DNA from 2 places in the Niameybacter sp. genome. Region 2 is predicted to be linked to the other one. Evidence: a T-box and tRNA genes for the amino acid it is inferred to sense, from the RefSeq annotation. Region 2 holds a T-box; the other holds one or more tRNA genes.
What was found. A T-box is a leader RNA that pairs with one kind of tRNA and senses whether it is charged. The one in region 2 lies ahead of thrS (threonine--tRNA ligase), so its partner is inferred to be a tRNA-Thr.

Region 1 (7,595 bases), on a different contig from region 2:
TTCAATACCAGCTTTTTTAGCCACTGCATCATATTTTACTTCTTGGCCTAAGTAACCTAAAGTTAATTTTGCAGGTATATAAACCTCATTATTTTTTACAATAACTTGGCAACTTTCTGATTGACCCATTGCATTCATAAGCGTATTGTCAAGTCGATTGATGACTACCATTTGTGGCATCATTTCATTCATAAGTTCTGCTTGAGTCATTTCTAATACTTTTGTTGGTGCTACAATTTCTTTTGCTTCGGCTTTGCCTACAACCATATCCATCGTCATGTTGAATACTGCATTATCAAGTACAGGTATAGTCATATTCATAGTCATTTTTTCATTGACTTGATCTTTGCCAAAAGTATAATCTACTTTAACATTTCCCTTAACCATAGCTTCTGCAAGTGGAATTAATTGGTCAAGTTGCACTTTTACTTCATCCATTTGAGCTTTTAATGCGGTAATATCTTCATCTGGAATATTTAAGTTATACTTTTTATTTAAGCTTTCCATGTTATTAGCTGTTGTTAAAATAATCTGTTTAACAAATGCTAACATTTCTTTTTCATCTAAGTCAATAGTATATGTATTATCTTTTTTTGTAATTTCTACATCTAAACCAAGTTCTGTTGCTATATCTTTCATCATATCAGCATATTTTTCTTTATCTGCTAACATCCCTTGCTGAGTCATTTCCATAATCATAGCTATTTGTGCATTGTCATCTGTAAAAGTAATAAACTCTACTTCAGGATTTGCAAAACTTGCTGGCACTGGAAGTCCACTTGTTTCAAAAAGTTGAACAAAGTAATTTTTGCTCATATACATTTTGCCATCTTTCATGAATATTTGAATATCATGCATCTTCATATCCATACCCGCTGCACTCATATCCATATTCATGGTTAATTCACTACTCATATCTTCTGTATTGGCAATCCCATCCATAGTCATGACCATTTTCATTGTTTCACCTTGCATGGTCATATCCATATTCATTGTGCCTTTAATGGTACTGGCTGCCCAGTTACTAGATTCTTGGCATTTGCTCCAGAATTCTAATTGGGTTGTGCTACAACCTGTGAAAACAAGTGCTAATGCAAGTAAGAGCATAGGAAATAATTTCTTTTTCATAACTAACCTCCTTAAGTTTATATTTACAATTATATATACATGCACAAATTTTACAAGTTGTTTAAACAAATATTATTATTACTATTTGGTTACATATTTTCCTCTACCTTGATTCTTTAGAAATTGAAGCGTCTATTCTATATTTATTTTAGCTTAATTTTAATACTAAGCTTTATCTTTATGCTATAATGAAATAAATTTATTATGTGAGGTGTTGTTATGTCTATTCAAAAAGATTTTTATGCTAAGCAATCTACTGTAATCATGAAACAACTAGGCAAACGTCATATGAATGGCTACTACTGTGAGACTAAAGAGGCAGCCTTAAACCTAGCCCTTTCCATGATGCCTGAAGGTTCTAGCATTGCTTGGGGTGGCTCCGAAAGCATTAAAGAAATTGGCCTTTTAGATGCACTTACTACACAAGCTACATACACCCTTTATGACCGTGCCAAAGCTGTCCCCGGAGAAGTAGATGAGATGCTTCGCAAAGCTTACTTTGCAGACTTCTACTTAATGAGTAGCAATGCCATTACACTAGACGGAGAACTCATTAATATAGATGGGAATGGAAACCGTATATCTGCTCTTATCTATGGTCCTAAAAAGGTAATTATGATTGTAGGGATGAACAAAGTTACCACAAATGTAGAAACAGGTATTCACCGTATCAAAAGTACAGCCTGCCCTGAAAACGGCATCCGCTTAAATCGCCAAACACCTTGTGGCCTAACAGGGGTTTGTGGCAACTGCTTAAGCCCAGACTGTATGTGTATGCACACACTCATCACACGCAATAGTCGCGAAGCTGACCGCATTCATGTCATTCTAGTAGGAGAAAGCTTAGGGTACTAAACCTTAAGCTTTCCGAATTAATTTAATTTTTAGTCTCGATTTGGGAATATTGACAAGCGTATAGTAATATGATATTCTATGAGGGTATTGAGAAATGCGCTGCTATAGCACAGTCGGTAGTGCACTACATTGGTAGTGTAGAGGTCATCGGTTCGATTCCGATTAGCAGCTCTATAGAAAAATCTAAAAACTTATTTTTGATTAGAACTGTCACTTTTGTCGGGTGGACAGTTCTTTTATTTTGCTGAGTACACCTAGAAAAGCCCCAGTTATTTCAACTTTCGAAATAACTGGGGCTTTTGATTAACAACTCAGCATTTTCATATTGATCAATGCTGTAATATTAACAAAGAATGTTCTGATATCTAGTGCAGTGTAATAAATATCCTCTACCTCACCTACAATATCTACACCTTTACCTACATGACTACCTGGAGGCAAGATAATAAAGGTACTAAATGGGATGCTATAGTGTGCAGAGTGTACACCTTGTTCTGCATCTAATGCTGTATACTCAATGACAAGATTAAATGTGCCTCTTATAATAGCTTTGTTTCCTGTCAATTGTTGTCCCTCTATATTCGTGGTAATCGGTGTGGTAATGATATTGTAATGATTAATATCAATGGTTCCTGTCATGTTATTAATCACTTCAATATTGGGTTTGGCTTCTGGAATCATCAAATATTTCTCAATACTCATTTGCTTGAATTGACTAATCTCTACATTGATCTCACTCATGGCAAGTGCACCTTCTTGAGTCTTTGTTCCTGTACTACCATCTGGTAATTGATACGTATACGTGACGCTAGCTTGATTGGTTAAGATCCCTCTACAATTGTTTGTTGTAATCGTTGCTTGATACGTAATAGTTACACTTGATTTTGCTGCAATATCGGGGATAATAATACCTTTTGTCATGTCTACACTATTAACAACCTTACCATTAATGCTAAAGCTTCCTGGCACTAAAGTAACTTCTTTAGGTAACGCATCTGTAAATAAAATATTACGTGCTGTAACATCACCTGTGTTGGTCACCTTAACCGTATAGGTTACTGTATCTCCAATTGCAACAGTTTCTGGTGTAGCAGTTTTCTCTACTACTAGACTTACATTAACCACATTCAAGCTTACTCGATTACTTTGGGTTTTTCCACTTTGAGGTGGTCTATTAGGCAATGTATAAGCGTATTGACCCTGTACTGTATTTTCAATAGGTGTTACTTTATCGCTCATTACTTGTGCCTGGAACTGAAGTGTTACTGTCTGACCTACAGCAAGTGTGCCTATATTGATACCGTTTAAGATACTTACATTTAGCATAACCTTACCGTTTAACATCACACTATTTGATACAAAGGATAAATCACTTGATAATATATCTGAAATCACTACATTATCCAAATTGACATTACTTAGTACCGTACTCCCTTGATTGGTTACCTTGATAGTATAAGTGACTACATCCCCAATCACAGCATATTGCTTATCTACAGATTTAACGAGCACTAATTTTGGATTATAAATATTAACACCTGTTTGATCTGTAGCTGTTGCTTGAACAGGTTCTTCTGGGCGTGTTGTATCTACTGTTGCTTCCGCTACTACATTCACTACATTCTTAAATGTGCTGATATTAACATCTGCTTGAATAATTACAGTTATGGTTACAACTACTGTTTGCCCTATAGCGAGTGTACCTATATTTATGCCTGTGCGGATATCTCCTGTAACCGTCACGCCACCCACCTGAATTTGTTGTACCTGAAAACTTGTTGGCAACTCATCTGTGACAACTACATTATCAAGCGCTATATCACCTGTATTAGTTACCTTCATGGTATAGACTAAAGGTTCTCCTACAGCCACATTCGTTGGGCTTGATGTCTTAGTAACTGCCATACTTGGTGCGTATACTTTCACTTCATTTACTGGACTGGTTGCTTTGCCACTAATAGGTGCAGCTGTTGGATTCGCACGATATACGTAGTTGGCTACTGCTGTATTTCCAATCTGCTTATCAGCTGGAATAGCTACTACTTTCACATCAAATGTGATGGTAGTGGTGGCTCCAGCCACGATATTGCCAACAAGTAAGCCTGTTTGAATATTGCCACTTACAGCAGCACCATTAACCGTGAGATTGCCTACATAACTTACTTCTTGTGGTAATACATCCGTCACAACGACCTGCTCAGCTGTTACCCCACCCTTATTCATTACTTCAAGTGTATAAGTGATGGTATCCCCTACACTTACGCCTGCTACATTAGCAGTCTTTATCACTTGAACATTATTGACTAAGTTAGTTGCTGTTGCCACGCTGTTTTGTGGATTAGCATCTGGTGTTTGGCTAGTAAGTTTACCTGTATTCACAACAGTTGCCCCTGCTTTGTCATTGACTGCACCACGTATTTTAACGATTTGGGAACTCTTTGCTTTAAGTGTACCTACAGCTAAAACTCCAGTCCATGGTTGCCATGTGGTACCACCATCTGTACTGTACTGTGGATTATCAATTGAAGCGGGTATAACATCTGTCAAGACTACATCTACTGCATCTGAAGGTCCTGCATTGCTCATGGTAACCGTATAGGCTACTTGCCCACCCACTGTCACTGGATTAGGTGTTCCTACCTTAGTAAGAGAGAGGTCTGCTAAAGTCGTAATAGACGCACTAGTTGTCGCGATATTATTACTTAGATTAGGATCTTGGGTTGTCGTGCTTACTTCACTTGTAGTCGCAAGTGTACCCGTTGCTTGTGAGTCTAACGTCCCTCTGATGAGTATATCTTTATTGGTGTTTGCTAGCATAGTGCCTAACGCTAAACTTCCAGTCCATGGTAACCACGTCGTACCTCCATCTACACTATACTGTGGATTGTTAACAACTGGTGGTATAGCATCTGTAAGTGTTACATTTTGAGCATCAGATGGGCCTTGATTAGCTACATGGATTGTATAGTTTACTGGCTGACCTGCTACTAATGGTACTGTGTTTAAAGTATTCGTTACTGCCATATCCGCTATTGGCATAAATGGTGCTGTACTGGTAGACTGATTGTTACTTAAGTTTGGATCTGGTGTGGTACTACTAATGGCACCTGTCGTACTGACACTGCCCGTAGCAGATGGACTTACAGTGCCTTTGATTAAAATATTTTGTGTCGCACCTGATGGCATAGTACCTAATGTTAAGCTTCCCGTCCATGGTAACCACGTCGTACCTCCATCTACACTATACATTGGATTTACAACAGTAGAGGGTACTCCATCTGTTACCACTACATTTTGAGCATCTGAAGGTCCTAGGTTAGCTGCTGTAAGTGTATAGGCAATAGGCTGGCCTGGTACTACTGGCGTGGTATTTAAAGTATTGGTAATACTAAGATCTGCTGATGGCTGTGCAGGCGTTGTAATCGTTGATGTGTTATTTGCCACATTAGGATCTTGCGTTTGACTTTGCACACTTGCTGTATTATCAACAGCACCTGTCATAGAAGAGGTCGCTGTTCCTCTAATCATTACAGTGATTGTACCACCTGCTACAAGTGGTCCAACATTTACATTTCCTACCCATGGTTGCCAGTTACTGCCTTGACCAATCAGATACTCTGGATTACTAATTCCTGCAACGACTGCATCTGTGAGTGCAATAGCTGATGCATCAGATGGTCCTACGTTGTTCACAGTCATGATATACTCTACCATTTGACCAGGTACTATTGGATTCGTCTTAGCCACTTTAGTCACGCTAATGTCTGCTGATGGACTCACTGGGGTCTGAATAAACACTGTATTATTAGCTGAATTAGGATCTGGTGTGGTACTTATTGCCTGGGCTGTGTTTTTCACTGGCGTGGTTACACCTGTTGGCACCATACCACGTACTAAAATAACTTGCGTGCCTGCTGCGCCAACTGCTACTGTACCTAGTAATACACTACCTATATAAGTGTTCCATGTGACGCCACCATCTAAGCTTACTTGTGGACTTGTTAGCCCTACAGTATCTTGCACGACTACATTACTTGCTGGAGATGGCCCATTATTGGTTACTGTCAAGGTATAAGTAGCCATAGTGCCTGGTACTATAGGATTAGGTGAACTGGTCTTGGTGATGACCACATCTGCTGAGATAATCTGGGTAGATGTGGGATTACTTAACTGGGTCACTGCAAAGGTATTACCAGGAAGTGGTGTGAAATTGAAGCTACTATTAGCCGTATTCAAAGAAGGTGTAGGTGTAGCCGTTGTTGTCGTACCACTATAATAAATGGTTACTGTTTGGCCTGGTGCGACTGCTCCCACATCAATCGTTAATTGAGAAGTTGTAGACGTATTAACAAGAGGTCCGCTCTCTCCTACTACCTGTATACCTGGCACATTAAGTGTCACACCTGTTGGCATAGGATCTGTTACTAAGAAATTATCTGTAGTAATCGCACCATTATTAGTAATGGTTAAGCTATAATTAATCATATCTCCTGCCGTTACACTAGGTGTGGCTGTCTTAGTAAAACTAATATTAGGTGATTGGACACCAATCTGGAATCCTAATACTGGTATATAATAGGTGTCAAAATTTGTCGTTAATTCCAATACGCCATTGGTTTCTCCATTGATAAAGGCTGCTGTACCATCTACGTTAGTAATATCCCAGTCTGATCTTACTGCCGGTAAAAAACCACCGGGTGGATTGTTGTAATTACCAAAAGATCCTGTGGTGTCTAGTAACCCTTGGTCATTATTGATCTGACCTCCAAAAAAGTTATTCACTGGATTATTAGGCCCACTTAATGGCGTAAGCATAGTATTAGTAGGTCCTATTAAGATAGAATCTCCGTAATTTCCTGTATTTCCTTGCCCAGCTCCTACCAGTACTCTTACATCAAAGCTACCTGTAAGAGGTGTTGCAAAGCCTGTTATAGGTACATCTACCGGTGGTGTAAACCACTGAATAACAGGATTTCCTACATAGATATTTAACTGTGCATAAGGTAATGTATTATTGGTATAGGCTACTGCAAGCACCCATCCAGCACAGGTTACATCTTGAGCCTCTGGATTTAAAGTAGCTGGTACACCATCTACCTCATAGGTTCCTGCACCAGCAGCAGCAACCAAAGCCGTTACATTTTGGCTTCTTGTATAAAACACTTGTGGCACTGGCGTGGTCTCCAGTGCTGTGGCTGGATCATAGGTAATCTGTTGAGTTGTCAGTGGTGTCTTAAAAGTAATGGGGGTATTCAGTGTACTTATGGGAAGTGTACCCGCATCATTATTACTTGAACCTCCCCATATTAATTCTGCATAAAGCACTGTACTGTCTGCTGGCATATTAAGTACCGCCGTTGAACCATTTTGTTGCCAATTTAGCGTAGCAGGTGCTGGGTATCCTGCAACTGCTAAACCTGCTGTAGTCGATAAAAAGGCTCCTATCCCAGTACCTCCAGCAAAATCATAACTACTAAAGCCCAGTGTATTGCCTGTAAAAGTCAATGCACCTTTTGTGACATTTGTGTATCTTTCAATAAATGCCATACATAAATCCTCCTATTCTCTAAGTTATAATAGGCTTCTAACCTTTTAAATAATGGTAAGGAAAT
Region 2 (7,595 bases):
TATGACGGAATGCCCATTTACCTTCTTTATCATTAAATGTAAGAATCTCAATATTTGCATCTGCTGTTACTGGTGTTCTAAGGTCTACCATTTGACCATTTAATTTACCCGCACAAGCGGCACGTGCTAAACCTTCACTAAGGTCTTTGGCAATATCTAAAAGCGTAATGCCTGCTTCGTACTGTTTCCTTGTACCATCTTTTAAAGTAATATTAATCATGTTTCACCTCTATTATATTGTGCATTTAAATTTTGTATAGGAATAAAAGCTAAGGCTTATCACCATAGGTGCATCACCCTAACTTTTACTTATTCCCTTATTTATAACTTTCGTTGTACCTACTGGTTACTCTATTTCAGGCGCGTTTTGGGGACCTGATACTAAATAGTTATATTTAGTTTTGATTTCTTCTGTAATCTTATCTATGAAGTTTGCAAGTGGCATCTTACCTTCTTCACCATTTTCACGACTTCTCACAGCTACATTGCCCTCTGCTTCTTCTTCAGCCCCTACTACTAAGATGTATGGCACACGTTCCATACGTGCTTCACGGATTTTGTATCCAATTTTCTCTGCACGCTCGTCTGTCTCCACTTTTACGCCTACTTCGATTAAAGCTTCTTGTACTTGTTTTGCATAGTCATGATACTTCTCTGATATAGGAAGTACTTTTACTTGTACAGGTGCAAGCCATGTTGGGAAGGCCCCTGCAAAGTGTTCTGTAATAACTCCAATAAAACGTTCAATACTTCCAAGGATTACACGATGAATCATAACGGGTCTATGTTTCTCACCATCTGCACCTACATATTCAAGTTCAAAACGTTCTGGAAGTTGGAAATCTAGTTGAATGGTTCCACATTGCCATGTTCTACCTAAGCAGTCTTCAAGTTTGAAGTCAATTTTAGGCCCATAGAATGCACCATCCCCTTCATTAATCTTATAGTCATAGCCAAGATCTGTTAAAGCTTCTTTTAAAGCTTCTGTTGCTGTATCCCAAGCCTCGTCACTACCCATACTATCTTCTGGTCTTGTAGAAACTTCTACTTTGTATTTAAATCCAAAAGCTTTGTATACCTCATCAATAAGTTGTACAACACCTTTAATCTCACCTTTAATTTGCTCTGGAAGCATAAAGATATGTGCATCATCTTGTGTAAAGTTACGTACACGCATTAAGCCATGCAATGCACCTGAAAGCTCATGTCTGTGTACAAGTCCTAACTCACCCATGCGAAGTGGTAGGTCGCGGTAAGAGCGCATCTTTGTCTTATACACTAGCATACCACCTGGACAGTTCATAGGCTTGATAGCATAATCTGCTTCATCAATAACTGTTGTGTACATATTCTCACGGTAGTGATCCCAGTGACCACTTGTAAGCCATAAGTCCTTATTTAAAATAATTGGTGTAGAAATTTCTTGGTACCCTGCTTTTTTATGGATTTCTCTCCAATAGTTAATAAGGGTATTTCTAAGTTCCATACCTTTTGGTAAGAAGAATGGGAAGCCTGGGCCTTCATCAAGAAGTGTGAATAATTCTAATTCACGACCTAGTTTACGGTGGTCACGCTTTTTGGCTTCTTCAATCTTTGCTAAATGCTCTGCAAGTTCTGCCTTCTTAGAGAATGCAGTTGCATAAATACGAGAAAGCATTTTGTTCTTCTCGCTGCCTCTCCAGTAAGCCCCTGCAACTGAAAGTAACTTAATCGCTTCTACTGGTTTTGTAGTCATAAGATGAGGGCCTGCACAAAGATCCACAAATTCACCTTGTTTATAGAAGGAAATAGTCTCATCTTCTGGAAGGTCACGAATAAGTTCTACCTTATAAGACTCTCCTGCTTCTTCCATCATTTTAATCGCTTCCGCACGTGGAAGTTCAAATCTTTCAATAGATAACTTCTCTTTTACAATTTTTTTCATTTCTGCTTCAATTGCCTCGAAGTCCTCTTCTGTAAAAGGTTTCTCACAATCAAAATCGTAGTAGAATCCATCTTCAATAGCTGGCCCTATTGCAAGCTTTGCATTTGGATAAAGTCTTTTTACAGCTTGTGCTAAAATATGAGAAGCTGTATGGCGGAATGCCCATTTTCCATCTCCCTCTTTGAAAGTTATAATTTCTAATTGGCAATCCTCATTTAAAGTATCTCTAAGATCTACTCTTTCTCCATCTACTAGACCACAGCACGCCATTCTAGCTAAACCTTCACTCAAGTCTTTTGCTACATCTAGTACACTAATACCTGCTTCGTATTGTTTGACAATACCATCTTTTAAAGTAATGTTAATCATAACATTGCCTCCTTTTAATATAGTGTGTACTAACTCTAGATTTTGGGACATCAAAAAACTCTCGTCCTTTTCTAGCCATAAAATCTAGAAAAGGGACGAGAGTACATTCCCGCGGTTCCACCCTTATTGTTTCTTTTAGAAACCTCTTGTTATGACGATAACGTAGTCAACGGATTGGTTCTCAATCACTCAGAGCTGGTCTTTACTTATATAACTTTAAAAATGCTCCCACCTATGCATCTTCTCTCTGAAAAAGCTTTATAAGTTACTTGTCTCTTCAACGTGTTTAAATATTCTATTCTCATTCTAGTCAAATTCTTTGATGCTGTCAATAACCTTTATCTATATAGTAGTTTTTTACAACTACTTATGACATATTTCACAGCCTTTACAATACTGCAATTGATCTTTAAAAAGAATTTTTAGTGTTTCTAGAAAAGGCTTATTCAAGTAATCTTGACAATCATGTAGTTTGATTTTTTGGGGTGCTAGCTCAATTAATGTATGCAATACTTTATCCTCTATTGTGAGTTTGTCATCTTCTAACTCCTCACAATAAAGCTTAAGCCAATAGTCTGTCTGCTCTTTCTTCTGTTCATCAAATAGCAGAATATCACCATTCCCTTGAGGAACAAGATGCACAAGTTCAGTTTGTTCCTCTTGCATAGACTTCATTTGAATAAGAAAGTTAATGAACTGAACATAATCCTTCTGCATTTCATAGTCATAGATGGTTTGTTCCATAACATCTTGGAGGATTATCTTATACTTTTGGCTTCTAAAGGTTATCCAGCCATCTATATTCAATACTTTGTACTTCTCTAGTTCTTTGTATATAGGTGTATAAATGACATAGTATGAAATATAAGATACACCTTCTTCTTTCGTAATATAGTTATTGTGTATAAAAAACTTTTCTATCTCTTCCTTCTCCTTCCGTATTAAGTCTTTGCGCCCTTTTAAATAACTTTTGGCAAAGTCTTTTAAAATCTCTTCCTGTATAAAATCTCCCACGAATGTTGCAAGGTTATTAAGACTCTGGTCTTGTTCCTTTTTATTGGGTGTAAATTTGAATCCATCTATGTTCACCAAGTGTTCCAATTCCCATCGCTCTCCTTGAAGCTTGGTTCGTTCTACATCACTTTCTATTTTCGTCTTAAAAGGTTCTCCATACTTTTGCGTCCAGATTTTATATTGAATCATTGTATGCCTCCTCTGACCCTTCTCATTCAATATATGAGTAACCCCTTGTTCAATTTACCTAATCCTAAATGTCCTCTAAGAATATTTTTATTTCTATCTGTTTTTGTTCTAAAGCACTTAGTGAATGATGAAAAACCACCTAAAAAAGGGAGATGCCTTAGGCATCTCCCTTTTTATCCCTTTGATCTATTTACAAAGTTTTGTTAATTCATCTGCAACGAATTGTACTTGTGTTCCAATAATAATTTGGACACTTGTTTTGCTAGGTCTCATCACACCACGTGCACCTGCAGCTTTAATTTTCTTTTCATCAATTAATGTGTAATCTTTGATTTCAAGTCTTAAACGTGTAATGCAGTTATCAATAGATGCCACATTACCTTTTCCACCAAGACCTTCTAAAATTGTTTTGGCTACTGCTGTGTAGTCATTGTTAGAAAGTGTTGCTTTCATTTCATCATCTTCAATATCATCATCTTCTCTACCTGGTGTTTTAAGGTTGAATTTAGTGATGAAGAATCTGAATACTGCGTAGTAAACTACCCCAAATCCTAAACCGATTGGAATTAACATTAATGGATTCATTGCCATTGGTACCTTAAGACTAAGTATTAAGTCTACAAGACCTGCACTGAAGTTGAACCCTGCTCTTACTGGTAATAAAGCAACTACGAATGCTGATATACCTGTTAAGATTGCATGAATTAAATATAACACTGGCGCTAAGAACATGAATGCAAATTCAAGAGGTTCTGTAACACCTGTGAAGAATGAACAAAGTGCTGCTGCACTTAATAGACCAAATGCTACTTTTTTCTTATTATCTTTAGCTGTGTGGTACATAGCTAAAGCTGCTGCTGGTAAACCAAACATCATAACTGGGAAGAATCCTGACATGTACATACCTGTTACACCACGTGTACCTGTACCTGCCCAGAAGTTTCCTAAGTCATTGATCCCTGCAACATCAAACCAGAATACAGAGTTAAGTGCATGATGAAGACCTACTGGAATAAGTAAACGGTTAAGGAATGCATAAATACCTGCACCAACTGCACCTGTACTTAAGATTGCTTTACCAAGAGATACAAGCCCTGTATAAAGGATAGGCCATACAAAGAATAAGATGAGAACCATCACTAAGCTGACCGTCGCTGTAACAATAGCTACACAACGCTTACCACTAAAGAAGGATAAGAAATCTGGTAACTTTGTATTTTTAAATTTGTTATAACATGCTGCACCAATGATACCTGCAAGAATACCTATAAATTGGTTTTCAATTTTTCCAAATGCTGCATTTGCTTCCATCCCTGTAAGCGCTGCAACTGTCCCTGTTGATAATAGCTTTGTAATCATTAACCATGATACTAATGCTGCAAGTGCTGACGTACCATCTTTATCATCAGCCATACCGATACCTACACCAATTGCAAAAAGAATAGCCATATTATCAATTAAAGCTCCACCTGCTTTAACTAAAAATGTAGCAATTACGTTGGCATCTCCTGTGATCATAATGTTCGGGTCAATCGCATATCCTATTCCCATAAGGATACCTGCAACTGGTAAACATGCTACTGGAAGCATTAATGATTTACCTAGTTTTTGAAGATACTTCATCATATTATTTTCCCCCTTTTTTGTACCTCCTCTACTGAGGAGATCTCTTTTTTTATTACTATGCCTGATATCCAACATCCCCAGAAAAACAAAAAAACCAAATCCTGAATACATATAGAAAGAACATAATTTTTTAATTTAAAAATATGTTTTCTTTGATGTCTCCAAAATTTGGTTTTGCCTGCTTTACCAGTAACAACCCATTTGATATCTGCTATAAATAGTTTAGCAAATATGGTAAAACATGTCAACTATTTAAAATCTTCTTTTGTGCAATTAATCTATTAGCACCTTGTTTCCAACTTATATTTTGTTATATTTGCATCAATTCTATAGAGATTTGTAAAACTTTTCACTTTTCTATAGCTCATCTACAATTTCTTTAATAGCTTTTTTATCAAAAGCATATTTTGTATTACAGAAGTGACAGACAAGTTCTAGATCCTCTTGTTCATCATTTGCAATATTAGTAAGCTCTTGTTTACCTAAGCTAATCAATGCACGCTCCATACGTTCTTTTGAGCAATCACAATAGAATCTAGCATCAGTCTTATCCATAATGTCAATGTCGTCTCCAAGAAGCATTTTAATCACATCTTCAATTGATTTGCCCTCTTCCATACATTGCGTTAAAGATGTAAAGCTCTTAAGTCTTGCTTCTATTTCACTAATAGCCTCATCTGTAGCATCGGGAAGTACTTGAATAATAATTCCACCTGCTTGTTTAATGCTATAGTCACGCTCAATCAATACACCTAAAATGACAACAGTATTCGTTTGTTCGGATACTGCAAAGTAAAAGCTAAAGTCTTCTGCAATTTCACCTGAAAGCATTGCCACTTGTCCTGTATAAGGCTCTTTCATTCCAATATCTTTTGTTACAGTCATGACAGCATTACCGATTGCACCACTTACATCAAGCTTACCATTTTCCTTTTGTGGAATATCTACCACAGCTTGATGAGGATAACCTTTAACATTTCCTTTAGCATCTGCTTCTACTGTGATTCCTTGAATTGGGCCGTCCCCTCTAATCATCACACATACACGGTCTGAATCATTTTTAAGCATCGCACCCATCATAAGTGCACCAGTCATTGTACGCCCAAGCGCAGCTGATACAACGGGTGATGTACCGTGGTGACTTGTTGCTACATTGACAATACCTGTTGTGTTTGCACCAAAAAATCTAAATTGTCTATTACGGTCTGTTCCTCTAACGATATAATTTTCCATTATGTCCTCCTTAATCCACGTAAACTTTGCCGTCTACTTGTTTTTCTCTTGCCACAAATGTCGCACGTAGCGTTTCTTCATTATATGGTTTATGTGTATAATCATCATAAATCGCTACAAGCTCCATGCCTGCTTGTTCAATGATTTGTTTAATACATTCTGCTGAATACGCTTTTTGATAATGCACTTCTTCAAACCTATCATAGCGACCTTCTTCATCTTGTACAAAAAAGCTAACATAAAACTCATTAATGTGTTGCTTTTCATCATAATAGTTTTCCCAAATATAAGCGGCATCTTCTGTCTGCTCTGCAAAAACTTTGTCACCCAAAAGTGTCTTATATTTATAAGGTAAATTCACATCAAAGATGAATAAGCCATCTTTCTCAAGGTAATTATTTACCCACTTAAACATAGAAAGTACTTTTTCCTCTTCCATGAGATAATTAATACTATCACAACTGCTATAAATAACATCTACTGTACCATAAAGTTCAAATTCAGTCATATCTTGCATCAAGTATAAGATGCCTCGTTCAGCTTCTAATTCTTTTTCGCGTGCAATCATAAGCATTTCTTCTGAACCATCTATTCCAATTACATCTAGGCCTCTATCTGCAAAGTGTTCACACATAGTTCCTGTACCACATCCTAAATCACAAATCAATTTAGGTTTAACGCCTTGTTCTTTCATTATACTTTCTATAAAATCTACCCATTGTACATAAGGTGTATCTTCCATAAAAGTGTCATAAATCATTGCAAAATCATTATAAATGTCCAATTCTCCACCTCTTTATATGATGACTAAACTTTATTGTACACTAGCTATTTTTTCTATGCAAATGTAATTTGTCCCTACGCATCGATTCATCCTACTTTATACAATAGGTTTGACGTATATTAAGAGATTCATTCCTTATCTCATAAAATATTCTGCATACCCCTATCATAACTCACACGAAAAGGAGTATATTAAGGATAGACATAATTTTTTCTCCCTTCAACTCACAAATAAACCATGAGGTATCTTATTCCTCATGGTTTATTTGCTCATCATTTGTTTTATCTAAGGCTCTCCATATACTCAAATAAGGAGATATTCTCCTGAAGTCGTTCTTCATCTGTTAGGAGATGGGATAAAGTAATCCCCAGTAGTCTCACTTTTTCATCTAGGTTATCCACTTTATTCAGCAATTGCTCCACATAAATGAGTATATCTTTTGCCTCTACTATAGGG

Region 1: it encodes a tRNA-Thr, which carries the amino acid that the T-box ahead of thrS (threonine--tRNA ligase) is inferred to sense. The anticodon was not compared.

The regions. Positions count from the first base shown of each region.
Region 1 is NZ_JAVVQU010000027.1:6,144-13,738, reverse strand. It holds gene RRY75_RS08830 (hypothetical protein) at 1-1,128, opposite strand, end outside; gene RRY75_RS08825 (lactate utilization protein) at 1,348-1,983, shown strand; tRNA gene RRY75_RS08820 (tRNA-Thr) at 2,082-2,154, shown strand; gene RRY75_RS08815 (DUF7507 domain-containing protein) at 2,287-7,530, opposite strand.
Region 2 is NZ_JAVVQU010000015.1:44,904-52,498, reverse strand. It holds gene thrS (threonine--tRNA ligase) at 1-220, opposite strand, end outside; gene thrS (threonine--tRNA ligase) at 347-2,290, opposite strand; T-box leader at 2,382-2,583, opposite strand; gene ytxC (sporulation protein YtxC) at 2,657-3,496, opposite strand; gene nagE (N-acetylglucosamine-specific PTS transporter subunit IIBC) at 3,683-5,122, opposite strand; gene hslO (Hsp33 family molecular chaperone HslO) at 5,480-6,355, opposite strand; gene RRY75_RS06035 (class I SAM-dependent DNA methyltransferase) at 6,366-7,139, opposite strand; gene dinB (DNA polymerase IV) at 7,421-7,595, opposite strand, start outside.